4 regions of the Vibrio sp. Y176 genome follow, and region 2 is predicted to be linked to each of the others. Evidence: predicted binding sites of a transcription regulator. Region 2 holds the regulator's gene; each other region holds the start of a gene.

Region 1 (7,663 bases), on a different contig from region 2:
GCATTGTGAAGAGCACCATCATTTGCAATTGCATCGTTGGAAGGGGAATTAACCAATAAATAAGTGCAAAAGCGACAGCACCAGTTGCCAGTGACTGCACGGTACACAACACACCAATCTTTAAACCGTCCAACCTTAAATGACACATTTGTGCCCCCAGAGATAAAAGCATCACGGGTACGGCCGCTTGCCCAAGTAGAGCAGTGGCTTCGTATAAAGGCGCCCATGCACCCACATTTGACACGTTGAGAAACAGAGCCAGAGACGCTGCTAAAAAGATTGGCATCTTGACTATTTGCTTAAAAGGGTTGCCATGACTAAGCAGCATTACGCCTAAGCTGATATGCAAGCATGCTGACACGACAAATAAAAGCACTGCTGACGACAGCGCAATTTCTCCAAACGTATAGGTAAACAAAGGAATAGCTAGATTTCCGCTATTGCGAAACATATGTGGTGGCGCCCAGGTTTTAAACGAGAGTGACGTCCATCGACATACCGGGATCATGAGTAGTGCGGGAATTAAAACCGCGACAATTGCCGCCAAAAGAAGTGGCCCCTGATTTGAATCGAGCGGCATGCTAACGAGTGACGAAAATACCAGTGCTGGCGTAAATACCTCAATATTAATGCGGTTTATTGGGCGAAAGTCAGGCTTGATGTAACGACCGACCAAATAGCCAACTCCGACAAGAGCAAAAACAGGGAAAAGAATATTTATGATTTGATTAATCATGGTCGCCTAGAAGCAGTGTAAGAAGCTAATGAGGGAATACACGAACTTCCACATTATCAATCTTTATATATGGCGTCATCGTTAAACAGCGAGAAGCGTGGGTTTAATCAAGCTTTCTAAGCATAGTTGCAAAGTACAGGTGGTCATACCTTTTAATCTAATTGTTACGTATCGAGTTACATACAAATCACTGAATTTACGACAAGTTCTATGTCAAGTGTCTGTTAAATAACCAATATCTGATATTTTTATTAAATAGTGTTTAATGTTGATATTTAAACTAATTTTAGTTTTATAATCTGGATGTTTTTCCTGATAAAGATGAAACAAAAACAAAAATATCAAATTTCTGGCGTTTAACAATAATTTACGTAGTGCTATTCCTTTTGTTCGCCAAGAAAAAAGTTGGCGAAAATCATAAGCTTGTCATACACTTCCTGATGTAACCCCGATATGTTGTTGAATTGGTAGGGTAAAACTGCTCTGGCGCTACACTAACGTAGCATTGTTTAACATAGCTTTGAGGAAAGTTTTATGGCGCTCACAAAAGCCGAACTGGCAGAAAACCTGTTTGATAAATTAGGATTTAGTAAGCGGGACGCCAAGGAAACGGTAGAAGTGTTCTTTGAAGAGATTCGTAAGGCACTGGAAAGTGGCGAACAGGTAAAACTGTCAGGTTTTGGTAACTTTGATCTTCGTGACAAGAATGAACGACCTGGTCGTAACCCGAAAACTGGTGAAGATATTCCAATTACTGCTCGACGTGTAGTGACTTTTCGCCCGGGTCAGAAGTTAAAAGCTCGTGTAGAAAACCTGAAGAAAGTACAGTAAGCCGAATAAATGGATCACGCTAAGGCGTGGTCTTTTTTTGCGTAAAATTCGTGTGCATACAAATGAAAACCACCGCAATGCGGTGGTTTTTCTGTTTATGAGAGACGCTTAATGATATCGGTTACGCCGCTTCTAGATGCGTTGTTAAGTATGGTTGCCATGCTTGTTGGTACAAGTTCTTAGACTGTGTACGCATGTTGCGAATAGAGGCAAGCTCTATTTCGCTTAGCTCACGTTTTTCCAACATCGCTTGACGTTCTAGTTTCTGGATTTTTTCGTATAGGTCATGTTCGGGACCGCTTTTTACATCTGCGATTGCTTTCAAGTGCAGTTGAACTTCGGCTACTAGGTTTGTTTTTGGTAAACGAACGAGCAAGTTCAAGTCTCTATATCCTGAAGGGCCAGGTTTTTTGAATCGATTTTTTACTTTCACAATCGTTGTTTCACGCTCTAACGTTTCATAAATGGAGACTAAACTCGCGACGTCTTCAGCTACAATCGTTGCACGTGCTAGGTCAGTAATACGTTCAACTTTCCCATCTAACTCTAAAGCTATCTTTTCTTCTGCTCGTTGTTTGGATTTCACGCCTGCGAAGTATGGCTGAGCGTCATTAAGAAGTGCGGTACTTTTACAGATAGTTTCAAGTTCAAATTGCGCTTGGTGAGCTTTGCTGTAAAGAATGTCGAAGTCAGAATATGGCTGAGTTGGTGTGGTGTCGATTGACTGAATGCCATATAAACCGCTAAGGCTGTGTTTAAAAAGTTTCGAACAAACTTCGTTTTGGCTGGTTGAACGATTTTGTTCGCCATTAGGCGCAGGGGTAATTGGAAGTGCGGCAAATGCCGGTGCACGGCTAAGTACCAAAAGCATCAATGCTGTAGTACGAAGAAATAAGCTCATTCACTCTCCTTAACTTGCTTGTACTTAGAAAATAGGGAACATAAAGGTCGCTAAGTTCGGCAAATCAGGTACTAACTTATAAATGGGGCCATTACGAAAGATTCCAAGGTTTCAGTTTTATCTTGAAGTAGAATCGTGCGTTAGATCACCATTTCTCTTTTCTTTATTCTGATTATCAGATAAAGGCGCGTCTCCTATGAGACCGATTACATCCTATCACCGCAGTATTAACCAAAGATGAACGGCATAGACAAATTGAAAAAAAACGTTAGTCTTACCTCTCAAAATGAAAACAGCCGACAAGTAGAAAGTAAAATGAGAGACCAAGAATTTTGGCATAACAAATGGGCCAGCAATCAGATCGGATTTCACTTGGAAGATGTAAACCCGCTATTACCAGTATATTGGAAACATACTAATCCAAAGCGTGAAGATAAAGTGTTAGTTCCTTTATGTGGAAAGTCAGAAGACTTGATTTGGCTAGCGATGAAGCATGATTCGGTTGAAGGCGTTGAGCTAAGCCATATTGCTGTGCGTGCCTTTTTTGCTGAACATTTTTACACGCCAACGGTAACGCCTCTTAATGGCATGCACGAGCTTTATCAATTTGATGAGCTCTCTATTTATACTGGGGACTTTTTCACTGCACCAGTATCTCAAGCCGATATCATTTATGATCGCGCCGCGTTGGTTGCTTTACCGCAAGATATGCGAGAGGAGTATGTAGAGCGTCTCAAGCAACTGCTGAACCCAGGCGGTCGTATTTTGCTTGTTACACTCAACTATCCTCAAGAAGAGATGGCGGGGCCTCCATTTAGCGTGCCGGTCGAAGAGATTGAGCAGTTATTTTCAGGTTACAAAGTTACTTGTTTGAACGTAGATGAAGCTGACGAGAATCATCCTAAAATTGCGAAAAAAGGCTTAAGTCGCTTCTCTGAAGAAGTGTACTTAATCGAGAGTGAATAGGCTCTCTTCGGTTTGGAACACGAAATAGCGCAGCAATTTGAGCTGCGCTATTTTTGTATGAGTGGTTCGTATTTAATAAATGATATTCACTTTTGAAGCACTTTCAATAGCATCTTGAACGGCTTCTTCGGTGGTTTTTCGTCGCGTAAGGACAACACCTAAACGGCGGCGACCATCGATTTCTGGCTTACCGAATAGACGAACTTGTGTTTGAGGTTGAGCTAAAGCTTTGCTTAGGTTTTCAAAGCGAATGTTTGTGGAAGTCCCTTGTCCAAGAATAACAGCAGACGCAGATGGGCCATATTGCACAATATTATTAATTGGCATTCCGGTAAACGCGCGCACGTGGAGAGCAAACTCAGACATTTCCTGTGAAATCATTGTAACCATACCCGTATCGTGAGGGCGAGGAGAGACCTCATTGAAAATGACTTTATCGCCTTTAACAAATAGCTCTACACCAAAGATGCCGTAGCCACCGAGCGCGTTTACCACTTTCTCAGCCGTGTATTCAGCTGCTTTTACTGCGTTTTCTGACATAGTTTGCGGTTGCCATGATTCGCGGTAGTCGCCATCTTCCTGACGATGACCAATTGGAGCACAGAAATGCACACCGTCAACGGCTCTGATGGTCAATAAAGTGATTTCGTAATCGAAGTCGATAAAACCTTCCACGATAACGCGACCTGCACCCGTACGCCCGCCTTCCTGAGCGTAATCCCATGCTTTTGTAACGTCGTCTTCGGTCTTGATAACACTTTGCCCTTTACCTGAAGAGCTCATCACAGGCTTCACCACGCACGGAATACCCACATGCTCAACCGCGGCTTTGAAGTCTTCAAAGTTATCTGCAAAACGATAAGGTGAAGTCGTCAATTCCAGTTCTTCTGCTGCCAAACGTCGGATACCTTCACGATTCATTGTTAGCCTGGTTGCCTTAGCGGTTGGAACAACATTCAGTCCTTTTTCTTCAAGCTCTACCAGTTTGCCGGTTGCGATGGCTTCAATTTCTGGTACGACGTAAGTAGGTTGTTCCTTCGTAATAACTTCTTCTAAGGCGTTCCCATCTAACATGTCGATAACATAACTACGGTGAGCGACTTGCATCGCTGGAGCATTGGCATAGCGATCACAAGCAATCACTTCTAAACCAAGTCTCTGGCATTCAATGGCGACTTCTTTACCGAGTTCGCCAGAGCCTAAAAGTAATACACGGGTAGCATTTGCGCTAGTTGCAGTGCCAAACATAGTGTTCCCTTACAAAATAGAGTGATGAGACAGAAATTGCAGGAGATCATACTCAAGTTTCATGACAAAGCAAACGTTTGCTTTTGGTTTTTAGGTAATAAAAAAGCTCTACATGTTGTAGAGCTTTTTGTTGAATTTGTCGTTTATACGTTGACAAAACTAAGCGGAATATCTGGATTCAACGCTTCCAACGTTGATTGCGTATCGGCTAAGTGACTGATCTTACCTTCAGAGTTTTCTACCAATGCAGCGGCTTTGATGCTGTCAAAGGTTTCACCCGCAAGTAAAACTTGGATTAGCGCAACTTGTAGCGGTGGCAAGCTAGGATTAAACGCTGCATTTTCTGCATAAGCGCCTTGGAATACACGGCCGCTAGTCATCTCTAATGCTAAACCACTCAAGTTGTTGGTGTATGGAGAGTGGCTCATGTTCATCGCTTCAACTGCACTTTGGATGAGTGCGTCTTCATCATCACATGAGAATTGGTGTTTAACTTCTGCCATTAAGCCGGACTCGATACCGAGATCGTTTGGTCCAAAGGCTTCAGGCAGGTATTCATGAAGTGACTTTTCTTCGCGTTCTGGGAGCTGGATTTTAAGCTCGTTTGCGGTAGATAACTCATTCATGAACTGGCGGCAGTGACCACATGGGCTGAAGTTGATAGTGATATCCTTAACACCACGTTCGCCTTTCATCCAAGCATGGCTAATCGCAGACTGCTCTGCGTGAACCGTTTGACCCAACTGTACACCAAAGAATTCCATGTTGGCACCGAAGTAAAGGCGACCTGAAAGACCACGAACGATAGCGCCGACATAAAAGTCAGAAAGGGGAGCATAGGAGTACGCTGCGGCAAAAGGAAGTAGCGCAACACGAAGCTCTTTGTCTGATAGACCGGTAGCTGAAAGCAACTGCTCAAATTGTTGAACTGAAAGCGTAGCATCAAAATCATCAGCTTGGATGATAGGAGCAAGTTGTTTGGAAAGTGCTTCTGGAGCGCCTGCTAGCGCCTGTTCAATGCGACTTTTCATGTTGAATCCTTGTTATTGCATGGACAGTTATTCTATGTGAAAGATAGAAATGTTCCGTGCGTTAGATCACGATAAATAATGCAATTGATAATTCTGTTACATAATTAGAGTGAGCTCACACATGTATTCGATTGCACAGGTGTGAAGCGTTATCTCCGTCTCACAATTAACCATATCAGTATATATTCATATGACCAAGGAGCAGGAGTATGTTACCAACGCGACTTTTACCGCTATGCTACTTTATACTTACGTAATCTAGAGCGAGTGGTAGCAGCTAGAATGCTAATGCTATGAATGTATATCTCAGTCAAGTCCCTTCACGATATTACTGGGTGAGTTTGATAGATAAGATAGGGTTTTGAAAAGGGATAAGTAAGAAACGGAAAGGCTACGGCCTGCCGGAAGGAGGGCAGACCGAGAGCGCTTAACTATTGATATAGCCAGACCGCCAAAGCAAAAAAACTTGGAGCCAAAATAGAAGTTATGATCCCACATAAAACCAATGCGAGTGATGAGAACGCGGCATCTATGGGCTGTTTCTCTGCACAAGTAGCGGTGCCTAAGGCATGAGAGACTGTACCCATTGTCAGACCACGTGCAATCGGGTGTTTAATTCCAATTAAGTTGTAAATTGGGTATGCCAAAATCGCGCCCAATAAACCAACAATCAGAACCAAGATCGCCGCAACGGCAGCTTCACCACCGAGGTGACTCGAAATTTCCATTGCTATTGGCGTAGTGACGGATTTACCCACTAGACTTGCGATTAAACTGATATCTGCTTTGAAAGCGACTGCGATCAAGGTGGTTGTCATCATCGACATCACACTGCCTACTGTGCAAGCGAAAGTGATGATTCGCCAGTTTGCTTTAATTTGTGGTAGTTGTTCATATAGTGGATAAGCCAGAGCAACTACAGCAGGTTGAAGCAAAAAGCTAATTCCTTCGTTATCCGCATAATACTTTTCAAATGGCACATTTAAGTAAGTAAGCAAAGGAATGAGCACTGCGATACTGATCAGCAAAGGGTTTGCTAGAGGATTGTTCACTTTGATTGCGATTTGGCGAGCGATAAGAAAAACCGCAATGGTAACAACTAACCACATATCAGTGTTTCTCCTTTAGCAAGTAGTCCAGCAGCCAAGCGAGGCTGACTAGTACAATGAGTGAGCCTCCAACTGCGCTGGCAATGATAGGGAGGGCATTAGCGAGTAGCATATCGAAATGTTGCATTAATCCGACGCTAATAGGAACGAACAATAAGATCATATAGCGGATAAATAGCGTGGCGCCCGGTTTGACCCAGTCGACTTTTACAAGCCCAAGAGTCATGGAGAAAAACAGTACGAGCATACCGATGACACTTCCTGGAACGGAAACGCCAGTGAACTTTTGAATGGTAATTCCGATGCCAAGTGCTCCCATGATGAGGAAGATTGAAATGAGCAGTTGGATCAGTTGTAAGAATCGTTCTTTAATCATTTTGACAGTATATAAACAACAAGCACACCATAAGGTGCGCTTGTATTAGGAGGAGTTAGGAAGCTAAGCTCTCTACATAACAGTACACGGATTTTAATATCGCAATCTTCTTTTCGTCACTTTCATGTTCGTGAACTAAGTTTTCTAAATTCAGCATGTACTCTTCAATTTGGCTTTCAAACACTTCTCGACAGTGTAGTGCCCAGCGTCTTTGTTCTTGCTCGTCTAATGTGCCTGGGAAGTTACGCGCACGATAGCGGAACAATAGAGGTTTAATACGCTTGTCATCAAATTCAATGTCTAATGCAGCAAGATTATTCGGGTCGGTTTCTCGAATGATATCCATAGCTGCGCGATCAGCCGGAGAAAAGAACCCGTCGTAAAGCTGTGTATCGACGTCATCACTTTTATCGAATTTACGCTCGACTGAAAAGAGGCTAATCAGCTTTTCTCTAATTTCAGGAT
Region 2 (7,663 bases):
CCGGTGCCGGCACGACCACTACATCTGAAGCCTTCCGTAAAATGTTCAATATGATGAACGTTAAACCCGCATGGGTTGAAGGCGATAGCTTCCATCGCTTTACTCGCCCAGAAATGGACATCGAAATTCGCAAAGCCCGCGAGCAAGGTCGACACATTAGCTACTTTGGCCCACAAGCTAATGACTTCCCGGGATTAGAAGAGTTTTTCCGTAAGTTCGGGCATGACGGCACTGGCAGCGTGCGCCGTTATCTGCACACGTTTGACGAAGCGGTTCCCTACAATCAAATGCCAGGCACGTTTACACCGTGGCAAGACTTACCCGAAAACAGCGACGTGCTGTTTTATGAAGGGTTACATGGTGGCGTGGTCGATGGCGATGTTAATGTTGCTCAACATGTGGATTTCTTAATCGGCATGGTGCCGATTGTGAACTTAGAGTGGATACAAAAATTCGTACGTGACACTCGCGATCGCGGCCATTCGCGTGAAGCGGTAATGGACTCAATCGTGCGATCCATGGACGATTACCTCAACTATATCACTCCGCAGTTTTCTCGTACTCACATCAACTTCCAGCGCGTACCGACCGTTGATACTTCCAACCCACTTAATGCAAAAGGCATCCCTAGTTTGGATGAGAGTTTTGTGGTGATTCGCCTACGCGGTATCAAGAATGTCGACTTCCCATATCTGCTGGCCATGATTGATGGCTCATTCATGTCACGCCACAACACGATTGTCGTACCCGGCGGTAAGATGAGCTTTGCAATGGAGCTCATAGTTCGGCCTATCCTACAACAGCTCATCGAAACAGGGAAAATTGGCTAAAAACCTGCCTGCGAAGATGTTTACTTTTCATACCGTGATCATGTGCACAGTTTTGCTTACAAAATCTCAATCATGGCACGATTAAAATCAAGAAATCGTTTTCGAAAAAGGATACTATTTCTTACCGAAACACAAGAGAGCTTGCAGCATATAAAAAGTGCTCTTATTCTAGTAGGCCTAATTCAGGCTTAGCTAAAATATGGATAGCGCAAGCGTACCCTGCAGAGGAAGTGAGATATTATGGTTCTAGGTAAACCTCAAACCGACCCAACATTAGAGTGGTTTCTTTCACACTGTCATATTCATAAGTACCCTTCAAAGAGCACGCTAATTCACGCGGGCGAAAAGGCAGAAACTTTGTACTACATCGTTAAAGGTTCTGTTGCGGTTCTTATCAAAGACGAAGAAGGTAAGGAGATGATCCTTTCTTACCTAAACCAAGGAGACTTTATTGGTGAACTTGGTCTATTCGAGGAAGACCAAGAGCGCACAGCTTGGGTTCGTGCTAAATCTCCTTGTGAAGTTGCTGAAATTTCTTTCAAGAAGTTCCGTCAGCTTATCCAAGTAAACCCAGACATCCTAATGCGTCTTTCTGCGCAGATGGCTCGTCGTCTTCAAGTAACTAGCCAAAAAGTGGGTGACCTGGCGTTCCTAGACGTAACTGGTCGTATCGCTCAGACGCTTCTGAACCTTGCAAAACAACCAGACGCAATGACTCACCCAGACGGCATGCAAATCAAGATCACTCGTCAAGAAATCGGTCAAATTGTTGGCTGTTCTCGTGAGACAGTAGGTCGTATCTTGAAGATGCTAGAAGAGCAGAACCTAATCTCTGCTCACGGTAAAACCATCGTGGTTTACGGTACTCGTTAATCTCGAACTAGAGTGACACGAACAAAATTATAAAAGCCACCAATGGCAACATTGGTGGCTTTTTATTTACTCATGACCAAATGAGATAGGGTGCAGCGAACACTAATGAGTAAGCTTAACAGGTTAACCCTAAAACTTAGCCATTCGTACTTTCAAAGATTTTGTCAGCTGAAGCGGCCACGAAACCTGGGTACAAATCACCATTTTCCATCGGATAGCGCTTAGCAAATTCATAAAACCCGCCAGGGATAATTTCAGTGCCTTCGCTAAAACGAACCGCTACTTTATCTGCCATGGTCGATGACTGCTCTAGCAACACCTCAGGAGTGCCCTTCACTTCACCACCATTTTCATTAATGGTAAACCCAGCGGTACGCAGATGATCGTTTACCTGCTTCACTTCTTCATATTCATTGAGCTGGTTAACGCTCACCGTGAAGTGGTTTGCTCCGTAACCATGCGCCGCAAGCCAAGATGCGTACTCACTTTCTTTAGCCAACGTTTGGTAATCAGCAAAGCTTAAATCCCACAAGCGCCCACCATGTAAGAATGCGCTATCTTTCAGCTTGTCAGCATCGATTTGTGCCACCAAATTTTTCACAATCTCTTGTAGCTCAGGCGAGCACTCTTCAACTTTTAGCTCACTAATAAATACTTTAGGTTGCTTCGGATCTGGGTGCTCATAGTGCTTAGCAACCAGCTTTTTGCTTTCGAAAACGTAATCACCACACGCCTTGTAACCAATAGCTACAAATGGCTTAGCTAGAGTTTCAATACCAAGAGGCGCGATATTGAAGGTACGTAAAGCTATATGATCATTAATCAGAGGCTCATCTTCTTGAAGCAGCTGATGCACTTTAGCCGCCGAAGGGCAAAGACGTTGAATGTAATCTTGCCATAGCGATTCAAATAACACATCGGGCGTCATAACGACTCCTTGTTACGAGATGTAGAGTTTAAAGGTAAGCGGAAGTTGGCTGCTCGTTCACAACAAAAGTTGTCCAGAATAATGAACGAGCAACCATCAACCTGTGACGGTAAATGCCAGTCAGTCAACACGCTTTTCCGAGTCTTTGCTCACTTTTCGTGTTCTGCCAACGATCACTACAACCCATACCTAAATGATGCGCCGGCAAGGTGAGCCGCAATGCATAGTTGCGACTCTATTATTAAAACTTATAGCACTACACCTGGACTCAATGTTGCAGGCAAGACAGTTTCTTGACCTTCCATTGATGCCATTGGGTACGCACAGTAATCTGCTGCGTAGTAAGCGCTTGGGCGCAAGTTACCCGACGCCCCCGGACCACCAAATGGCGCATCACCGCTTGCCCCAGTAAGCTGGCGGTTACGGTTCACGATTCCTGCACGAATGTGGTCAACGAAGTATTCCCATTCTTGGTCGTCGGTTGAAACCAAACCAGCAGATAAGCCAAAGCGCGTATCGTTTGCTAGCGCCACGGCTTTGTCTAATCCTTCGTAGCGCACCACTTGCAGAAGTGGGCCGAAGTACTCTTCATCTGGTAACTCAGCAATGTTCGTTACATCAATGATGCCTGGAGAAACAAACGCCGCCTCTCCTGCTTTCGCTTCAATCAAGCTTTCACCGCCAAGAGACTGTAGATTAGCTTGTGCATCAAGAATAAACTTGGCTGCCGCGACCGAAATTTGCGGTCCCATAAATGGCGCAGGTTCTGCAAATGGTTGGTCTACGCGAATATTGCGTGTCGCTTCAACGAGTTTGGTGATAAGCGCATCGCCTTTTTCACCCAATGGCACATACAAACGACGAGCACACGTACAACGCTGCCCAGCACTGATAAACGCTGACTGGATGATGGTGTAAACCGTGGCATCCAAATCACCATATTTATCAGAGATCACCATCGGGTTATTACCACCCATTTCTAGTGCGAGCATCTTGCCCGGTTGACCCGCAAATTGACGGTGTAATACATGCCCCGTATTTGCGCTACCCGTAAACAGTACGCCATCGATGCCTTTTGCGTCAGCGAGCGCGATACCAGTTTCTTTCGCGCCTTGAACAAGGTTAATCACGCCTTTCGGCAGACCGGCTTCTTCCCATAGCTTCATTGCCAATTCACCCGTCCATGGCGTTTGCTCAGACGGTTTGAAGACTACCGTGTTACCAGCCAGTAGCGCAGGCACAATGTGACCATTTGGTAGGTGGCCTGGGAAGTTGTAAGGACCAAACACCGCCATCACGCCCAATGGGCGGTGGCGCAATACGATTTGGTTGCCTGCTGCTTCACGGCTCGCCTCACCAGTGCGGTCATGATAAGCGCGAATCGAAATGGCAATTTTACCTGCCATTGCCGCTGCTTCAGTGCGCGTTTCCCAAATTGGCTTACCAGTTTCTTTGGCAATGACTTCGGCGATTTTTTCGCTGTTCTCTTTTACTTTCTCCGCAAAAGCCAACACGATTGCCTCACGCTCTGAAAATGGGCGCTTTTTCCAGTCAATAAACGCTTCACGCGCTGCAGATACCGCCTGGTTCACCTGCTCTGCCGTTGCACCTTTGCCTTGCCAGATCACTTCTTGGTTGTACGGCGACAGAGACGTAAATGCTTCACCCTGACCTTGTACCCATTCACCTGCAATCCAATGTGTCATTGTTTCTATCCTTAAATTCTGTCGTCTGTTACTGCGGAAGAAGGCGGACGAAATCCCCTTCTTCAACCGAAAGTGCATCCGCAACGTCTGGTGCAATCATCACGCTTTGTGTTTCTGCGTCATACGCCGCTTTAGTGACTGTCGCACGGAAGTTCTCGAAAGATGAATTACACATCAAGAAGTCTTGTGTGCTGGAATGTTCAGAGATTTTGACTTGCGCGCGGAATGAATGACGTACCGACTCAATATTACGCAGATCACACTCAACCGTTGGGCCACCGTCGAAGATGTCGACGTAGCCTCGGTTGGTAAAACCTTCACGCTCAAGCAGCTTCAGCGCTGGACGCGTGTTGTCATGTACTTGACCAATCACGGCTTGCGCTTCTGGGCTGAGCAGATTGATGTAAATAGGCAGTTTCGGCATCAAGTCGGCGATAAAGCCTTTCTTGCCGATACCTGTCAGGTAATCTGCAAGAGTGAAATCGATAGAGAAGAAATGCTCTTGAAGCCATTGCCAGAATGGTGAATTACCCTCGTCGTCTGAAACGCCACGCATCTCCGCAAAGATCGTTTCAGAGAAGCGCTCTGGGTGCTCTGCCATCATTAGGAAACGACACTTCGACATTAGACGACCATTCAGACCTTGGCGGAATTTCTCACGCAAGAACAAGGTACAAATTTCGCTGTTACCCGTGTAGTTATTACCAAAAGTAAGCAGTTTAACGACGTTGTTAACGCCAAGCTTTGGCGACGAGTGCACAACTTTACTAATGTGATATGAGTAAAATGGGACATCCCAGCCGATAGATGCTTCGATTCCGGTGGTACCCGCAACCTCACCCGTTTCAGAGTCAAAGCCAACCATCAGGTAGCCTTCATCGCCTGGTTCTGCCACATCTGGCTTACCAAAGCTGTACTCTGAATGTTTGATTCGATTGGTTAACAGTTCTTCGTTAACCGGTAGAGATGTAAATCCGTGACCAGACTCCACCGCACAAGTGTGCAGTGCGTCGTAATCCGACATCGCGATAGGGCGAACTACTAGCATCAATACTCCCTCCAGATGCAAGAAGATCCTAACTATATTGTAGGAACAATTCCCCCATCAGAGATCCTTGACGGGGGTGTCTGCGTTGACGTTTAAACTGATATCGCGCTTAAACTAAAGTCGCGATCGCTTTATCCAGTTTCGCCAAGCCTTCTTCAATTTCTTGTTGTGTGATAACGAGTGATGGTGTGAAACGTACGACATTGGCACCCGCAACCAATACCATGAGACCTTGTTTACCTGCAGCAACCAGCACGTCACGCGCACGGCCTTGCCATTCTTCATTTAGTGCAGCGCCAAGTAATAGGCCTTGACCGCGCACTTCTGAGAAGATGTTGTACTTCGCGTTGATCTTCTCTAGACCTTCACGGAACATTGCTTCGCGTTCTAGCACACCAGCCAACACCTCTGGCTTAGTAACTTCATTTACAACCGCTTCTGCAACCGCACACGCTAGTGGGTTACCGCCATATGTAGAACCGTGAGTGCCCACTTTCATGTGCTCTGCCAATTTTGCTGTCGTTAGCATTGCACCGATCGGGAAACCGCCACCAAGTGATTTCGCAGTACTTAGAATATCTGGCGTGATACCTAAACCTTGGTAAGCGTAGAAGTTACCTGTACGGCCATTACCAGTTTGCACTTCATCGAAGATCAGTAAGGCGTTGTGTTTGTCACACAGCTCGCGAACCGCTTGAGCGAACTCAGGCGTTGGTGGCACGATGCCGCCTTCACCTTGTAGTGGCTCCATCATGACCGCACAAGTACGATCAGACATGTGTGCTTGTAAAGCTTCGATATCGTTGTAAGGAAGGTGTGTCACGTCGCCTGGCTTAGGACCGAAGCCGTCAGAGTATGCCGCTTGACCACCAACCGTTACGGTAAAGAATGTACGACCGTGGAAACCTTGTTTGAATGCAATGATTTCAGATTTCTCAGTGCCATGAACGTCTGCTGCATAACGACGTGCCAGCTTCAAAGCGGCTTCGTTTGCTTCTGCGCCAGAGTTAGCAAAGAACACTCGCTCAGCAAAACTCACTTCTGTTAGCTTTTTCGCCAGACGAAGGGCTGGTTCGTTCGTCATAACGTTACTTAAGTGCCAAAGCTTGTTAGCTTGCTCTGTTAGTGCGTTTACCATTACTGGATGACAATGGCCAAGACAGCTCACTGCAATACCACCAGCAAAGTCGATGTATTCATTACCTTCCTGATCCCAAACACGTGAACCTTCACCTTTAACAGGGATCATTTCCATCGGGTTATAGCAAGGTACCATTACCTCATCGAATAAACCGCGCTCTACTTTAATTTCCGTTGTCATTGCACATTCCTTCTTGATACCGCATGCGTAGCAGATAAGCGAATTTAACCGGCTCTCTTTGCCAGCAAATAATGTTTTGCATTTAAGCTATTGCGGCATTGTATTTACATTTAATTAACCATTTCAATAGTGATTTATTCTTTTCGTTCTCGAAAGTAACTTCCATTAATCACTGCTTATGACTATTTATGCATCAAGAAAGTAAAATAGAGAAGTGATTTTTTATAAATGTTATGTAATACAGGGGATAGAAGGTTTAAAAAGACATGAATAGACAAAGAGACTCGAGAGAACCGCATAGTTTTGCAATCCGCTCACCTCAGCAAAAAGATGAATGATTTGTTAAGAAAAGTGATCGCGATCAGATCGCTTTGCGTGCTAAAAAGTTCGCAAGCAACTCGTGACCTTGCTCAGTTTTGATTGATTCTGGGTGGAACTGCACCGCATCAATTGGCAAGGTTTTATGTTGGTAACCCATTATTTCATCCATGCTTCCGTCAGGCAGTTCTGTCCATGCAGTCAGTTCAAACACGTCGGGTAAAGTACCGTTTTTCACCACAAGAGAGTGATAACGGGTTACCGTGAGTGGGTTATTCAGATTTTTAAACACACTACGACCGTTGTGATGAATCGGCGAGGTCTTACCGTGCATCACTTGTCGAGCACGTACCACTTCCCCTCCAAACACTTGTGCAATCGCCTGATGACCAAGACAAACTCCTAGGATCGGCAACTTACCAGCGAAGTGTTCTATCGCTTTCAGTGAAATACCTGCTTCGTTCGGCGTACATGGCCCTGGCGAGATCACCAAATGAGTTGGGTTGATCGCCTCAATGCCTTGGATATCGATTCCATCGTTACGCACCACCTTTACGTCTGCACCAAGCTCGCAGAAGTATTGGTAAAGGTTGTAGGTAAAAGAGTCGTAGTTATCGATGATCAACAACATAAAGGGTC
Region 3 (7,663 bases), on a different contig from region 2:
CATTCTCTATTCATCTCAAAGGCTGACCACGTATCAAGAGAAAGAAACCGAACGAGGGCAGCGACGCTATACCGTGACTAAACACCATCCTGAGTACCTTTATCTTGGTGTGGATTTGCTTGGCGCAATGGCAAGAGCAAACGAATACGGCCTAAAGCATAAACAAGACAAAACGCTGAGAAAAATTATTAGGCGCTACGATTTCTCGCGTTACGTTACGGACAAAGAGATGATAGAAGCATGGGCAGCTCAGCTTGCAAACCAAGTCTACTGGCTTCGTCAGTTAGGAGAGCAAGATGTGGTCGAGGAATTCACTCAAACCTTCCGTGACACCTACCCCGACGATAAAGATAAGATGCTTTCAGCTCAGCAGTATTGGAACAAACTCTATGGTATGACGCACATCATCTTTGCCGATTCACAGTATTATCAGGAGCGAGTAAGCGAGAAGAAACACCAATGGATTTATGATTACTTTCGCAACAATATCGACACTATCCTACTGCGCGCCAAAGAAGACGTGATTGCGGAAGTCGGCATTTCGTTTTTGTTAGCAGGCTTGGACCATGATCCGGTCGTAAAGAAAACCCGCCAAGCCATTCGTCACGCAATCAACGCAGAAAAAGGGATGATTCCGTCGGTCGACGGTAACTTTGATCTCAAGTACGGCGAACACCGTAACGTACTAGCCATCATGCTGCTCGATTGGAAAGGGGTACATAAAGCGCCAACTTATCAAGAGCACCCAGAGGCTTTTAAATCGATACCTTACGGCTTAATGCCCAAGCCTTAGAAATAACAAAACCCGCCATTTAGGCGGGTTTTTAGTGTGTATCTTCAATCTAAATTAGAGAGAGATAAAAATGCCCGCTAAGCACGCACTCATCAGGTTAGCGAGTGTACCAGCAGCAACCGCTTTTAGGCCTAGACTTGCAACATCTTTGCGGCGCTCAGGTGCCATCACGCCGATAGAACCCAACTGAATCGCAATTGAGCCAATGTTCGCAAAACCACACAACGCAAAAGTGATAATAATTTGAGTATGCTCAGACAGTGTCGCTTTGTGCTGCACAAAATCGATAAACGCAACAAACTCATTCATCACCACTTTCTGACCAATGTATGAACCCGCAGCTAGAATTTCGTGGCTTGGCACACCAATCAACCACGCTAGAGGTGCAAACAAATAACCAAAAATCGCTTGTAGCGTTACGCCAGAGAAACCAAGTATCTCGCCCAAGTTTTCTAGCCCCGTGTTCACCATCGCGATAACACTCACGAAAGCGATAAGCATGGTACCAACAGCAACGGCAACTTTCATACCGCCCATGGCACCGCTTGCTAGCGCATCAATAACGTTACTTTCTTCTGATTTATCTAGCTCAATATTGTTGTAATCGCTTGGCGTTTGACGCTCAGGAACGATGATTTTTGCCATCATCAAACTACCTGGTGCTGCCATAAAGCTTGCCGCGATCAAGTATTTGAGGTCGACACCCAAACCAGCATAACCACCAAGCACACTGCCCGCCACTGAAGCCATACCACCAGCCATCACGGCAAACAGTTCAGAGCGAGTCATGTTAGAAAGAAATGGACGAATAAGAAGTGGTGACTCGCCTTGAGATAAGAAAATGTTCCCTGTTGCAACCAAAGACTCTGCTTTACTCGTACCCAAGAACTTCTGGATAGCGCCGCCAATAAATTGAATCACTTTTTGCATAATGCCCAAATAGTAAAGGGCGGAGATAAGAGCACTGAAGAAGATGATGATAGGAAGGACACGGATAGCGAAGATAAAGCCAGAAGAAGCGAGGTCACCAAAGAGGAATTTAATCCCTTCATCAGCAAAGCTGAGTAGCCCCGCGACACCATTACTTAAACTCGCCAGCGCCGCTTGACCCAACGGGAAATAGAGCACCAAAGCAGCAAACCCCATTTGTAGCATCAAGGCGCGAGATACAGTTTTCCAATTAATGGAAGAACGACCCTCAGAAAGTAGGAAAGCACAACCTAGCAGTGCAACAATACCAAATAGACTAAATAGAACACTCATGAGCTGGACCTACTAAACGTTGAAAAAGAAAAAAGAGCCAAAGGAATTGGCAGAAGAAAAGGACAACGCAGCGAGTGATAACTCACTTTTAGATCCAGAATGTAGACAGAACGAATAGTTCGACATCTTATTTTTACCTTATACAAGCAATTGAACGTAGCTGGTCCGGTCCGTGGGGTCATTCACTGCTGGCGAGCATGTTGCTTGGCCTGCTCCATGTGACGGCTTGTATGGGTAAGGGTCCTGAACAACTAAACCCTAATTCCCGCTTAAACGGGACGCAAGTATAGCCAACAAAAAGAGATATTCATCACATTTATTTACGCAAACGTTCAAGCGTTCAAAATTTAGGCAAAAGCACTCTTTTATCGTCATACCATTAGTAAAAGTAAGGAAATGAGGATAGGCGTTGATGGTAAAAAACATAAAAGTGACCAATAAATATGCAATCAAACTCGAAAGAGCCAAAATTCGTCATTTTGCTCTCGCCAACAGGTGGATTTTGGTTATAATTCGCGTTGCTTCTTTCGAGGCCTCTGAGTATTCAGAGCATCATGATGCCGAGATGGTGAAATTGGTAGACACGCTAGCATGAGGTGCTAGTGCCTTTGGTGTGAGGGTTCGAGTCCCTCTCTCGGCACCATTATCCTTCTTCCCTAATTTTGTTCGAGTGTAATGCAAAGTTCTAAGCAGGCAAGACAGTCTACAGATGCTAATCAACTTCTGAGTGAGCTTGCGGTTCACGCTTTATTACACCTGCACTTTAAAATTCACGCGTCCTCGCATGGCCTCTCCCTTAAAGAACGTAATGACTTACTTCAGAAATGGCTGAAACCAAAACTGAAGAGTAATCGCTATAAGCTGATTAAAAAGCCGTTAAAGTCTTTGACTCAGCAGGCAAAAGGTGAGAACGGAAATCTGGAAGTATTACTCGAGCGCTGCGTCGGTGCAGACAAACCCAGCAACCCTCAACCCGATCTAGATAGCTACTTGCTGCTGATCAACGAGATTGAGAAGAAACTGGGGACTACCGTGTTATTATCGCGACCGGAAGACGTCGACTTATCTCACGACCAACACGGCTGTTTGCTGTGTGTGCTTTCTGAGAACTTAAATCAGCACTTCGATGATAATAACGCCCTAATCGCTCCTATTTCGATGCTGTTCCGCGGACCAATGAGTCAACGCTCACTTTTCCTTGGCAGCATTTACGCCAGTGGTACCTTCAATTATGAAGTGCAGTATCAAGACGACCAGTTCGTTCGCATCACATTAGAGTTAGCGTAACTGTAACGCTAAGAAATAAACGAATCGAAAAAGGCCGCGAAACTCGCGGCCTTTTGCTTATCTAGATTTAAACTTGAGTTAATCGATCTCTTTAAATCGAGCAGTAAAGTGGCGCAGCACTGGTGGCTCGTACTCGAAAGTGAGCCCTTTTAACTCATGTGCACGATTTTTCAGTTCGATAATCGCATCCGCAATGTAATCCATATGATCGTTTGTGTAGACACGACGTGGAATGGTCAAACGCATCAACTCAAGCTCTGACGCTTTTTGTTTACCCGTTTCCGGATCTCGACCAAGCAGCAACGATCCTATCTCTACTGCTCGAATACCCGCTTCCAAGTACAAAGCATTACACAATACCTGCGCAGGAAACTGATCCGCTGGAATATGTGGCAAAATCTTAGCGGCATCCACAAACACCGCATGACCACCCGTTGGGTATTGAATCGGAATACCGCCTTCACGTAAGCGCTCACCTAAGTATTGAACTTGGCTAATTCTATAGTGAAGAAAATCCTCGTCCGCGGCTTCATACAAACCGCGAGCGAGCGCTTCCATATCACGCCCAGCCATGCCGCCGTATGTCACAAATCCTTCCATGGGTACGCAGCGCGTCTGCACCGCCTGGAACAACTCCTTATGATCACGAATACAACACATGCCACCAATGTTTACCATCGGGTCTTTCTTAGCTGACATGGTGAGCATATCACCGTACTGGTACATCTCACGGATGATTTCCAGAATCGATTTATTCTCGTAACCCGCTTCACGCTGCTTGATAAAGTAGGCGTTCTCACAGTAACGAGCCGAGTCAATCACCACTGGAATATCGTACTTGGTTGCAATCTCGTACACACTGCGCATGTTTTCCATCGACACAGGCTGACCACCGGAGCTATTACAAGTAATCGTGGTGATAATTGCACAAATGTTATGCGAACCGTGCGCTTCAATTGTTGCCATCAGCTTATCGATATCAAAATTGCCCTTCCAATCATAAGGCGTAGTGGTGTCGAATGCTTCTTCCGTTACCACGTTAATCGCTTTACCGCCATTGAGTTCAATGTGACCCGCTGTGGTATCAAAATGGTAGTTCGAGATAAATACTGGCGTTTCGCCACCACGCACCTGACGCATACGCTCAATCAAAGCTGGGAACAAAATTTGCTCGGCACCACGCCCTTGGTGTGCAGGCACGGTGAGCTTATAACCGAAGAAGTGCTCCACTGCATCACACAGGTTGTAGTAATTTCGACTCCCCGCATAGGATTCATCCCCCATCATGATGCCAGCCCACTGATTATCACTCATGGCACCAGTGCCAGAGTCAGTCAGCAAATCGATATAAACATCATCACTACGAAGAAGAAATGGATTATAGCCCGCTTCTTTTAACGCGACTTCACGGTCTGCCAAAGTCGTCATTTTGATTGGCTCAACCATTTTGATACGGAAAGGTTCTGGAATACGTTTCATTGTTAATTTCCTTATACGCATTGCCCTACGCAGTTTCACGTAAGACTAAAAAACAAATAGATAGAATGCTTTTCAATGCGATTGCATTGAGGAAATCAACGAGAAGAGATTTTACTAAGAAGAGACAAGCAGTAGTCTAGGTTATACCAGAACGACAGCACCAAACGGCTATCGAGAATATCCTTTATTCTCATCGTCTTCGTCCTCCTGATAAAAATAAAAAGTCAGAAACCCCATGTCTCTGACCTTTTCAATATAGTGCAGTTTTCAATCAATTTTCAGTGAGGTCACCCTCATTTTAAGAAGGTCTCGCCCTTTTCATTCTGCGTTTGATATTACTTTCTTTGACTAGGTAATCGAAAAGTGGCGCGAATAAGTTAGCAAATAGAATCGCTAACATGATGCCTTCTGGATAAGCCGGGTTCAGCACTCGGATAAAAATCGTCATCACGCCGATTAATAGTCCGTATGCCCATTTCCCGTTATTGGTAAAAGCTGCCGAGACAGGGTCTGTCGCCATAAAGAAGGTACCAAACGCAACCCCACCAATCACGAAGTGCCAGTAGAACGGCATGGAGAACATGGGGTTAGAGTCTGAACCGATCGCATTCAATAGTAGTGAAGCTCCGATTAAACCGACCAACACGCCCGCAACAATTCTCCACGATGCAATCTTCATAAAGATGAGAACCAAGCCTGTTAGTGCGATCAACAACGTGGAGACTTCACCCATCGAGCCTGGTAAATTACCAACAAAAGCATCTCCCCATGAAATTGTTTGTCCTGTCATATTATTTATCAAAGCACTTTGCCCGCCTTCATACCATTGACTAAGTGGAGTAGCGCCAGAGTAACCATCAGCCGCGACCCACACAGCACCACCGGACATGTTGGCAGGATAGGCAAAGTATAAGAACGCTCGCCCTGCTAAAGCTGGATTTAGGAAGTTTCGTCCAGTACCACCGAAAATCTCCTTCGCCACAACAATACCGAAAGTGATACCTAAAGCCGCTTGCCATAGTGGAATTGTCGGAGGAAGAATCAGCGCAAAGAGTATAGAGCTGACAAAAAAACCTTCATTTACCTCATGCTTTCGCACAATAGCAAACAGAACTTCCCAGAAACCACCAACGATAAACACCGTCGCATAAACCGGGAGAAAGTAAGTAGCACCAAGCCACATTTTACTTCCCCACCCCGCTTGTGAAACCGCATCTAACGAGCCCCATACCCAACTCAGTTGCCATGAAGAAACAAGCGCTTGCTGAGCTGAGGCTTGATCCATTCCATACAACAAGGCATCACTCGCTTGCTGGCCTATGTTGTACATACCCCAGAACATGGCAGGGAAGACCGCCAACCACACCATGATCATAATACGTTTTAAATCGATGCTATCTCGAACGTGAGTCATGCCCTGGTTTACCTTACCAGGCGTGTAAAAAATGGTTTCGACAGCTTCGAAAAGTGGGTAGAACTTGTGATACTTCCCACCTGGACCAAACTTAGGTGTCGCTTTCTCAAAGTAATGTTTAAGGCTCATAACGCTCCTCCTTTATCTAAAAGATGGTACGCACATGTGTAAAAAGCGATCGTTTTTTAATCTCTTCGTCTTCCTTCTTCGTATTTCACCTTGTTCGCCACTCTTCTGTCTCCTCTTTAAATCCGGCGAACAGTTTATCCAACGAAAAAGGGACCGCTCATGGACACACTCGCCATTGACCTAGCTAGATTCCAATTTGCCTTTACTGTCTCTTTCCACATTATTTTTCCAGCGTTTACGATTGGTTTGGCAAGTTATCTCGCTGTATTAGAGGGCTTGTACTTAAAAACGGGCAACAAACAGTACATGCAAATCTATAAGTACTGGCTCAAAATCTTTGCCATCAGTTTTGGTATGGGTGTGGTGAGTGGCATCGTGTTGAGCTATCAATTCGGTACTAACTGGAGCGTGTTTGCCGACAAAACAGGCCCAATCCTAGGCCCGCTAATGGGTTATGAAGTTTTTACTGCGTTTTTCCTCGAAGCTGGGTTTTTAGGCGTGATGCTTTTCGGTATGGATAAGGTAGGTAAGAAGCTTCACTTCGCCGCGACTTGTATTGTTGCATTCGGGACGTTTTTGTCTGCGTTTTGGATACTTTCGGTTAATAGTTGGATGCAAACACCAGCGGGCTATAGTATCAACGAAGCCGGACAGTTTATCCCAGAAGACTGGTGGGCGATTGTCTTCAACCCTTCCTTCCCTTACCGGCTCGTTCATATGTTGCTCGCCGCTTACCTTACTACTGCCTTTGTTGTAGCCGGCGTTGCCGCTTATCACTTGCTAAAAGCAAACCATAACCCTCTAGCCAGAATTATGTTCTCGATGGCAATGTGGATGGCTGCCATCGTGACACCAATTCAAATCGTTGCTGGAGACATGCATGGATTAAACACCCTTGAACATCAACCCGCCAAAGTCGCCGCGATGGAAGGGCACTATGAGTCTCACCAAGGCGCGCCATTGATCCTCTTCGGTATCCCTAACGATGAAGAAAAACGCATGGAATACGCACTGGAAATCCCCAAACTCGGTAGTTTGATTTTAACTCATGACCTCAACGGTGAAGTGAAGGGATTAGATGCTTTTCCAGAGGAGGAGCACCCTCCTGTCTCTATCGTTTTCTGGTCTTTCCGAGTAATGGTCGCGCTTGGTTTTGGCATGCTTGTTATTGGTTTGTGGAGCCTTTGGCTAAGAAAACGTCGCAAACTTTTTGATTCGAGGGCACTTCAACGTATTTGTGTGCTGTTTGCCCCAGCGGGGTTCATTGCAGTTTTAGCAGGCTGGATAACTACCGAAGT
Region 4 (7,663 bases), on a different contig from region 2:
GTCAATTTGGTAAAAACCACTTAGGTGACCAAGATAAGCACTTACCGACAAAACACGGCTTTGACGAATTCTTCGGTAACTTATATCACCTAAACGCAGAAGAAGAACCTGAAACTTATTACTACCCTAAAGACCCAGAGTTTCGTAAAAACTATGGCCCTCGTGGTGTCATTAAGTCTTATGCCGACGGTAAGATTGAAGACACTGGCCCGATGACACGAAAACGTATGGAGCACGCAGATGAAGAGTTCCTAGAGAGCTCTTTGGCATTTATGGAAAAAGCAGTTAAGGCGGATAAACCCTTCTTTATTTGGCATAACGCCACTCGTATGCACGTTTGGACTCGCTTGCAGGAAAAATACCAAGGTAAATCAGGTGTAAGCATTTATGCCGATGGTATGCTGGAACATGATGATCATGTAGGTGTTTTACTCGACAAGCTGGATGAGCTAGGTGTTGCAGACAACACTATCGTTATCTACTCAACGGACAACGGCGCAGAAACCATGACTTGGCCAGATGGTGGCGCAACACCATTCCATGGTGAAAAAGGTACAACTTGGGAAGGCGGTATGCGTGTTCCTCAACTGGTTCGTTGGCCAGGCGTCATTAAGCCAGGAACCAAGATCAATGAAATGATGGCACACCAAGACTGGTTGCCTACATTATTGGCAGCTGCTGGCGTACCTGATGTAAAAGAAAAACTGGCAGAAGGCTACAAAGCAAATGGCAAAGAATGGCGTGTGCATTTAGATGGTTATAACTTCATGCCATACTTTGAAGGTAAGGAAGAAAAAGGCCCTCGTGAGTCGCTGCTTTACTTTACGTCTAATGGTGAATTAAACGCTGTCCGCTGGAATGACTGGAAACTTCACTTTGCAACGCTTGAAGGGAACCTAAGTAACGCAGTTCGTTTTGCTCCGAACTGGCCTAAAATCATCCACCTACGCGCTGACCCATTCGAAAAAGGCCCAAGCGAATCACAAATGTACTTGCGTTGGATGGCTGACAACATGTGGCTATTTGTACCTGTACAAGACGTTGTGGGAGAGTTCTTTAAAACACTTCCAGAATACCCAATGCAGCGTGGCACAGCGATGAACCCTGCTTCACTAAACTACGACTCTCTAAAAATGCAAGAGAAGCTGCAACAACTAGACAAAGTTGAACAAGAAATCAGCAAGTTTAAGTAAACTAAGTTAACGTTAGTTAATCAGTAACATAAGCCAGCAGACCATTCTGCTGGCTTATGTGTATCGCCACATAGGAACTTACTTAAATCGCCTGTTTAGCCTATACAAAGTGGGCATTGTGAGTACAAACTGAAAAACAAAAAAAGGAGAGCTAACCTGCTCTCCTTTGTATTTTAACCGTGGATAAACTAAGCCACATTAACCGATTTAGCTAAACTGCTACTTTGGAAAAACTCATCATGCAATGCGCAAATCGCGTGCTGGTATTCCTTATCACCGACAACAAATTGAACATTTACATTTCTCAATGATGAGTGCAGTGCAACTGGCGTAACGCCATTATTCATCAATGCAAGCACACCTTTCGCCAACGTCTTGTTGGTATCAATTTGAGAACCGATGGCTGAGATAAGCGCGACCATACGACCTTTAATCGAGGCATTCGGATAACGTTTCTCGGCTTTATACAATACTTTGTTTAAGCTATCAGTACTGCCACCTAGATAGTAAGTAATAGAGTTAGCGTTCATCTCTTTACCAACCAAACTTACACGAGCATCGGAGATGATTTCCATCAATTCGTAACTAACGTTATCGGCTTTTCCTACCATTGCTTGGTCAAACAAATGCAGTGCAAATACTTTTTCTTTACCTGCGATGATCTCGACTTTGTCTTCTTCTGGGCGGTAGCTTGAAGAGATCAAAGTACCTTCGTGTTCAGGTTCGAATGTATTTTTAATCTGTAGCTCAATACCACTTTCACGTAAACCCGCAGCGGCATTTGGGTGAATCGCTTCCATGCCAAGGTTAGCAAGTTGGTCTGCTACGTCATAGTTTGTACTACCAATTGGTAATACTTTTTCAGGGCCAACAACGCGTGGGTCTGCTGAGCTCAAGTGGTACTCTTTGTGAATTACTGCTAAATCCGCTTTTGTTATTGCTGCAATTCGGCTAAATGTCATCTCACTATAACCTCGGTCATAAGTGTGCATTAGGCCCTCTTTACAGTAAGCATAACCTGTCACGATTGGCAGTTCTTTTGATACATCGATATCAGCAAACGCGTCACTGATCGACTCATCAAGGCTTCTTGGCGCTTGATTATCCCAACCAGACAGGTCAACGAACTTAGCGTTAATACCCATATTTTTTAGTTTTAGTGCTGTGTTGTAAGCACTATGTGCCTCACCGATAGACGAGAGAAACTCTCGAATTTGAGGCAAGTACTGGCGCAACGAAAATTGACCGTACTGACAGGTTTCTAAAATATTCGCGATACAGTTTTTCGCTTCAGCAATGCGGGAGCGAATGAATTTATCCGCACGGATACGATTCATTGGGTCCGCAAAAATATTTTCATTGGTCAGCAACATACGGCTTTCAACGTACGCTAACGCTTCTTCCCATTTGTCGTCGCGTTTCGCGATAAGCTGATAAACGCCTGGTTTACTGGTTTTTTTACACTCGAGCAGCGCATCGGTCATACCACCGTATGCAGATACGACAAAAATACGATTGTATGGTGTTTTGGGACGAAGAATAATATTGTCGAGAACAGCATCAAATGCTGTCATTGATGTACCGCCGATTTTTTCTACGGTAAATGTCATGATAAGCCTTTTTTGATTGGTAACTTTAAAAAGAAAAAAGAAGAGATAGTAAAGTGTGGGGTGGCAAAGCACCCCACCATCATCTTTTAGTCAACGAGAGGATAAACACCGTTTTCATCGTGCACTTCAGCGCCAGTAATCGGTGGGTTAAACACACACGCCATTACCATTTCTTTATTCTTATAAGCTCTCAAGTAGTGCTCATCGTGTTTATCAAGGATATATAATGTACCTGGTTTGATTGGGTACGTTTCTCCACCTACAACTTCAATCTCACCTTCACCACTCATACAAAACACCGATTCAAGGTGGTTTTGATAGTGAATATGAGTTTCTGTATCTTCATAAATCGTTGTGATGTGGAAAGAGAAACCCATGTTGTCGTCTTTCAACAACATGCGGACACTTTCCCAGTTATCTGAAACAACACGTCGTTCGCTGTTGCGGCATTCATCTAGAGTTCTGACGATCATAATTAAAATCCTTATTAAGATGCTTGTTTGAAATGTTTCGCAGCGATAGTCTCTACTGCATTTTCAAAGATGCTTAGTCCTTGATCTAGCTCTGATTCGCTGATGGTTAGTGGACAGAAGAACTTCACAACTTCATCGTCTGGACCCGCTGTCTCTATCACCATTCCATTCTCGAAACAGTTTTTCGCGATTTCAGATGCCATGTCACCATTGATACATTCAATACCAACCATCATGCCGCGGCCTTTTTTCTGCACAAACATTTGTGGAAAGCGACGAACACAACGGTCAATCACTGCACTCACCTTGTCTGAACACTGCTTGATGTGTGTTTCAAAATCATCGTTTGCCCAGTAAATTTCTAGTGCTTTTGCCGCAGTAATAAAGGCGTGATTATTGCCACGGAACGTACCGTTATGCTCGCCTGGCTTCCACTGGTCAAGCTCAGGCTTAAGTAATACGACAGCCATCGGCAAACCGTAACCACCGATCGACTTCGATAGCGTCACGATATCCGGTTGGATACCAGACGGCTCGAAACTAAAGAAAGTACCGGTACGTCCGCAACCTGCTTGAATGTCATCGACAATCACAAGAATGTCATTGGCTTTACAGATTTTGCTCAAACGTTGTAACCACTCGTTTGAAGCAGCATTTAAACCACCTTCACCCTGCACAGTTTCAAGAAGTACAGCGGCTGGTTTATCCATACCTGCAGAGTTATCACTTAGCATGGTTTCGAACAGCGCGAGACCATCTACGCCAGCGTAACCTTCAAATGGAATACGAGTGACGTTACTTAGACTAGAACCGTTACCTTGTCTGTGATGCTGGTTACCCGTTGCAGCCAGTGCGCCAGCAGTACAACCATGGAAACCGTTAGTAAACGCAACGACGCTGTCGCGGCCTTTTACTTTTTTAGCCAGCTTCAATGCCGCCTCAACAGCGTTAGTGCCTGTTGGGCCCGTAAACTGAACCTTGTAATCCAAGTTTCTTGGTTTAAGGATGTAAGTATCCAACGCTTCCAGAAACGATGCTTTCGCTTCTGAGTGCATATCCAAACCGTGAGTAATACCGTCCATTTCAATGTACTCAAGCAACGCTTGTTTTAGTACTGGATTGTTATGGCCATAATTTAGAGATCCCGCTCCAGCAAGGAAGTCTAAGTATCGTTCACCTTGTTCTGTTTCTAGCCAGCAGCCTTTCGCTTTACGAAAAACGACCGGGAAATTGTTTGAATATGAGCGTACGTTGGATTCCTGCTTTTTGAAAATATCCATGATGAGACCGTTTTTAATTCCTATTGTTTGAGGATTATTTGAGAGGAATGCGATACAAATATTCTGTATCGTGTTTGCCTTTAAAGTGGGCTTCTTCATCCAAAAATGTGCTTACTTGGCCAGAATTGCCGTTCATCGCATCTAACTTTTTGAACAGTGCCCAAGAGGCTTTATTATCTTCCGTGATGGTAGTTTCTACCGATTTAACACCGCCTAATTCCTCTCGGGTGAGAAGTTCTTTCAACATGCGGAATGCTAAACCATGACCTCTAAAGCGAGGTGAGACTGCAACTTGCCAGACAAATAAAACGTCTTGCTCGTCTGGTTTCTGATAACCGGAAATGAAACCTGCGATTTCGCCTTTTTGCTCAACCAAAATACTGGTTTTGCTGAAATGCGTAGACTGTAGGAAATTGCAATAAGATGAGTTCATGTCCAATGGAGGACAGTCTGCAATCAAGCTGTAAATGTCGTCACCATCAGAGATTTTAGGCTCACGAAAAATCCATTTTTTACTTGAGTCTTCTCCAATCTCTGGATAAAGGACCCAAGGTGCTGATGTGATCATGTGAAAATACATATCCTTTGAGGTCTAATTAAATTTCCTTTTTATTATGGGCATCCCTCGCGACTAAAAATCAAATAATCCGCCTTTTTATCGGTATTTTTGTGACACATGTCACAAAAATAAACCTATTAACCAAAAGTTAAAATAGTTCGAGGTCTAATTTATTAAATAGTCACCTAAATGCACAGTACAAAAAACAACCAGAATAAGACCGTTTTCCATGCTGTTCATTTCTCAGAGAAAAATAGAAATCCAAAAAAAAGCGGCATGCTTTCGCATACCGCTTTTATCAATAATTTAACTGCTGATACTAGTTATTTTGATTTCTTAGAAACCGCCTTTGGACGAGGTTCATCCATCAAACCTTTTATCAAAGATACCGTTGCAACAAGTAAAACAATAGTAAACGGTAAACCAGTCGTCACCGCCATTGCTTGAGCAGCAGCTAGACCACCACCCAACATCAATGCAATCGCAACCAAACCTTCAAACGTACACCAGAACACGCGTTGTGGCGTTGGTGCATCGACCTTACCGCCCGCAGCAATAGTATCAATAACCAGTGATCCTGAGTCAGAAGAGGTAATGAAGAACACCACGACTAAGATAATGCCGACAAAAGATGTTATCTCAGCCAATGGCATAACATCTAACATGGCAAAAAGTTTTAAAGGTAGTTCTGCGTTAAACACCGCCTCGTAGCCATCATTAACGTATTGGCTAATTGCGTTACCGCCAAAAGCCGTCATCCATAACACACAAACTGAAGATGGGATAAGAATAACGCAAATAATAAACTCACGAACTGAACGACCGCGAGACACACGTGCGATGAACATACCCACAAATGGTGACCAAGAAATCCACCACGCCCAGTAAAACGCCGTCCAGCCTTGAGAGTAATTCACATCCTCTCGTCCAAATGGCATAGATAAGGCAGGGATATTAGCCACATAGGAAACGATGTTCTCGAAGAAACCAGTTAAAATCGCAATCGTCGGGCCAACAACAATAACAAATAGCAATAGCAGCGCTGCAAGACCCATGTTGATTTCAGATAAGATTTTCACGCCCTTATCGAGTCCAGCCACAACAGAGATTAAAGCGAGCGCAGTAATACCAATAATCAATATAACCTGCGTGGTATTGGTCATTGGGACATCAAACAGGAAGTTCAAACCCGTTGCTGCTTGAGACGCACCGTAGCCTAGCGATGTTGCTAAACCAAAAACCGTCGCTACCACTGCAAGAATATCGATAATATGACCAGTCCAACCCCATACACGCTCACCAAACAAAGGGTAAAAAATTGAGCGCATGGTGAGTGGCAAACCTTTGTTAAATGAAAAGATAGCCAGCCCAAGAGCCAAGAGCGCGTATATTGACCACGGATGAAGTGCCCAGTGGTAAATCGTCGCAGCCATCCCTAATGCCGAAGCTGCAGTTGCATCGCCCTCTGCACCACCTAGCGGTGCCCAGTCAGTACGTACACCATTCTCAACGTTCACGCCACCAATCGCAGAACTAAAATGGGACATCGGTTCTGATACACCGAAGAATACGAGACCAATGCCCATACCCGCAGCAAATAGCATTGCCAACCATCCAGCATAGGAGTAATCCGGTGTTGCTTCAGTACCACCGATTCGTACACGGCCTAATGGTGTGAAGATCAATCCGACACAGACAATGACAAAAATATTACCTGAAGCGAGAAAAAACCAGTCTAAATTGTGTAACAAACCCGCTCGTAGGTCTGAAAAAAACGGCTCTACCTGTTCTCGGAATAATAGTGTTATCACAACAAACATGACGATTGCTAAGCCAGAAATTGCAAAAACACGGTTGTGAATATCAAGGCCAAATGGGCCTACCTTTAGCGCAACGTTATCCTGACCAATTTGATAGTCAGTATCTATTGCGTTTACTTTTCCATCGGGGCGTTGAATGCCACCGTTATTATCGGTGCTCACGGATAATCTCCTTAAAAATACGTGACCAAGTTTAAATTACTTTCGTCGGAGTTCGAGTAATGAAACGTCTTCATCACTACCAAGCACATGTTCATAAAACATTGTTCTTATAAGCGGTTACTCAATCCGCCATCACAATCTTAAAGCCCCCTATCTCTCATTGCATTTTATTGTTTTCACCATAAATAACGCCTATTGCCAAACCGAAGATATTGGCATGTTTCGATTAAAGTGATACTGCAGTTGTGCTTGAAACAGCTCCGCAGTTGCTAACGCATCCGTCAGGGCATGGTGAGGTTGATAAGCAGGGAGGCCATATCTTTCACGAGCGTGCCCTAATCGTACAGAACCGGGTTTCTTGCCTTTCAACTTATTGATAAAACCTCTGCATTCACGGCGCTGTATCGCATACTCAATATCTAACGTATCAACAACAGGAAACTGTATCCCCTCTCCGATGCTATTTAGCAAGGCGTTATTAAAGAACTGCCTTTCAATGTTCTTGTAGTGAACAAGTACCACTTTGCCTGACAACGCATCCAATATTTCACCCAAGATCTGAGACA

The links. Region 2 encodes CRP, which controls carbon source genes, mostly activating them, when cyclic AMP is high. Its sites were predicted from a motif close to TGTGANNNNNNTCACA; they were not measured.
Region 1: a site for CRP is predicted at 5,818-5,833, ahead of cdd (cytidine deaminase). Genes of this name have one in related genera too.
Region 3: a site for CRP is predicted at 2,128-2,143, ahead of R7O13_RS00285 (NupC/NupG family nucleoside CNT transporter). Genes of this name have one in related genera too.
Region 4: a site for CRP is predicted at 5,225-5,240, ahead of ectA (diaminobutyrate acetyltransferase). Genes of this name have one in related genera too.

The regions. Positions count from the first base shown of each region.
Region 1 is NZ_JAWOQS010000003.1:268,313-275,975, reverse strand. Features, by position in the region: gene R7O13_RS09610 (AEC family transporter) at 1-736, opposite strand, end outside; gene ihfA (integration host factor subunit alpha) at 1,271-1,567, shown strand; gene R7O13_RS09600 (phosphoribosylglycinamide formyltransferase) at 1,689-2,468, opposite strand; gene R7O13_RS09595 (thiopurine S-methyltransferase) at 2,784-3,434, shown strand; gene purT (formate-dependent phosphoribosylglycinamide formyltransferase) at 3,507-4,682, opposite strand; gene cdd (cytidine deaminase) at 4,826-5,713, opposite strand; gene R7O13_RS09580 (LrgB family protein) at 6,145-6,822, opposite strand; gene R7O13_RS09575 (CidA/LrgA family protein) at 6,824-7,198, opposite strand; gene sbcB (exodeoxyribonuclease I) at 7,254-7,663, opposite strand, start outside.
Region 2 is NZ_JAWOQS010000017.1:16,075-23,737, forward strand. Features, by position in the region: gene R7O13_RS22485 (phosphoribulokinase) at 1-830, shown strand, start outside; gene crp (cAMP-activated global transcriptional regulator CRP) at 1,071-1,703, shown strand; gene R7O13_RS22495 (DUF1338 domain-containing protein) at 1,840-2,631, opposite strand; gene astD (succinylglutamate-semialdehyde dehydrogenase) at 2,880-4,337, opposite strand; gene astA (arginine N-succinyltransferase) at 4,366-5,385, opposite strand; gene R7O13_RS22510 (aspartate aminotransferase family protein) at 5,495-6,706, opposite strand; gene R7O13_RS22515 (aminodeoxychorismate/anthranilate synthase component II) at 7,068-7,655, opposite strand.
Region 3 is NZ_JAWOQS010000001.1:56,486-64,148, reverse strand. Features, by position in the region: gene R7O13_RS00290 (DUF3541 domain-containing protein) at 1-793, shown strand, start outside; gene R7O13_RS00285 (NupC/NupG family nucleoside CNT transporter) at 848-2,056, opposite strand; tRNA gene R7O13_RS00280 (tRNA-Leu) at 2,616-2,699, shown strand; gene R7O13_RS00275 (DUF2913 family protein) at 2,732-3,343, shown strand; gene R7O13_RS00270 (tryptophanase) at 3,422-4,822, opposite strand; gene R7O13_RS00265 (NADH:ubiquinone reductase (Na(+)-transporting) subunit B) at 5,121-6,365, opposite strand; gene R7O13_RS00260 (cytochrome ubiquinol oxidase subunit I) at 6,525-7,663, shown strand, end outside.
Region 4 is NZ_JAWOQS010000003.1:144,749-152,411, forward strand. Features, by position in the region: gene R7O13_RS08990 (arylsulfatase) at 1-1,193, shown strand, start outside; gene R7O13_RS08995 (aspartate kinase) at 1,382-2,803, opposite strand; gene R7O13_RS09000 (ectoine synthase) at 2,890-3,276, opposite strand; gene ectB (diaminobutyrate--2-oxoglutarate transaminase) at 3,291-4,556, opposite strand; gene ectA (diaminobutyrate acetyltransferase) at 4,591-5,124, opposite strand; gene R7O13_RS09015 (BCCT family transporter) at 5,439-7,097, opposite strand; gene R7O13_RS09020 (3'-5' exonuclease) at 7,290-7,663, opposite strand, start outside.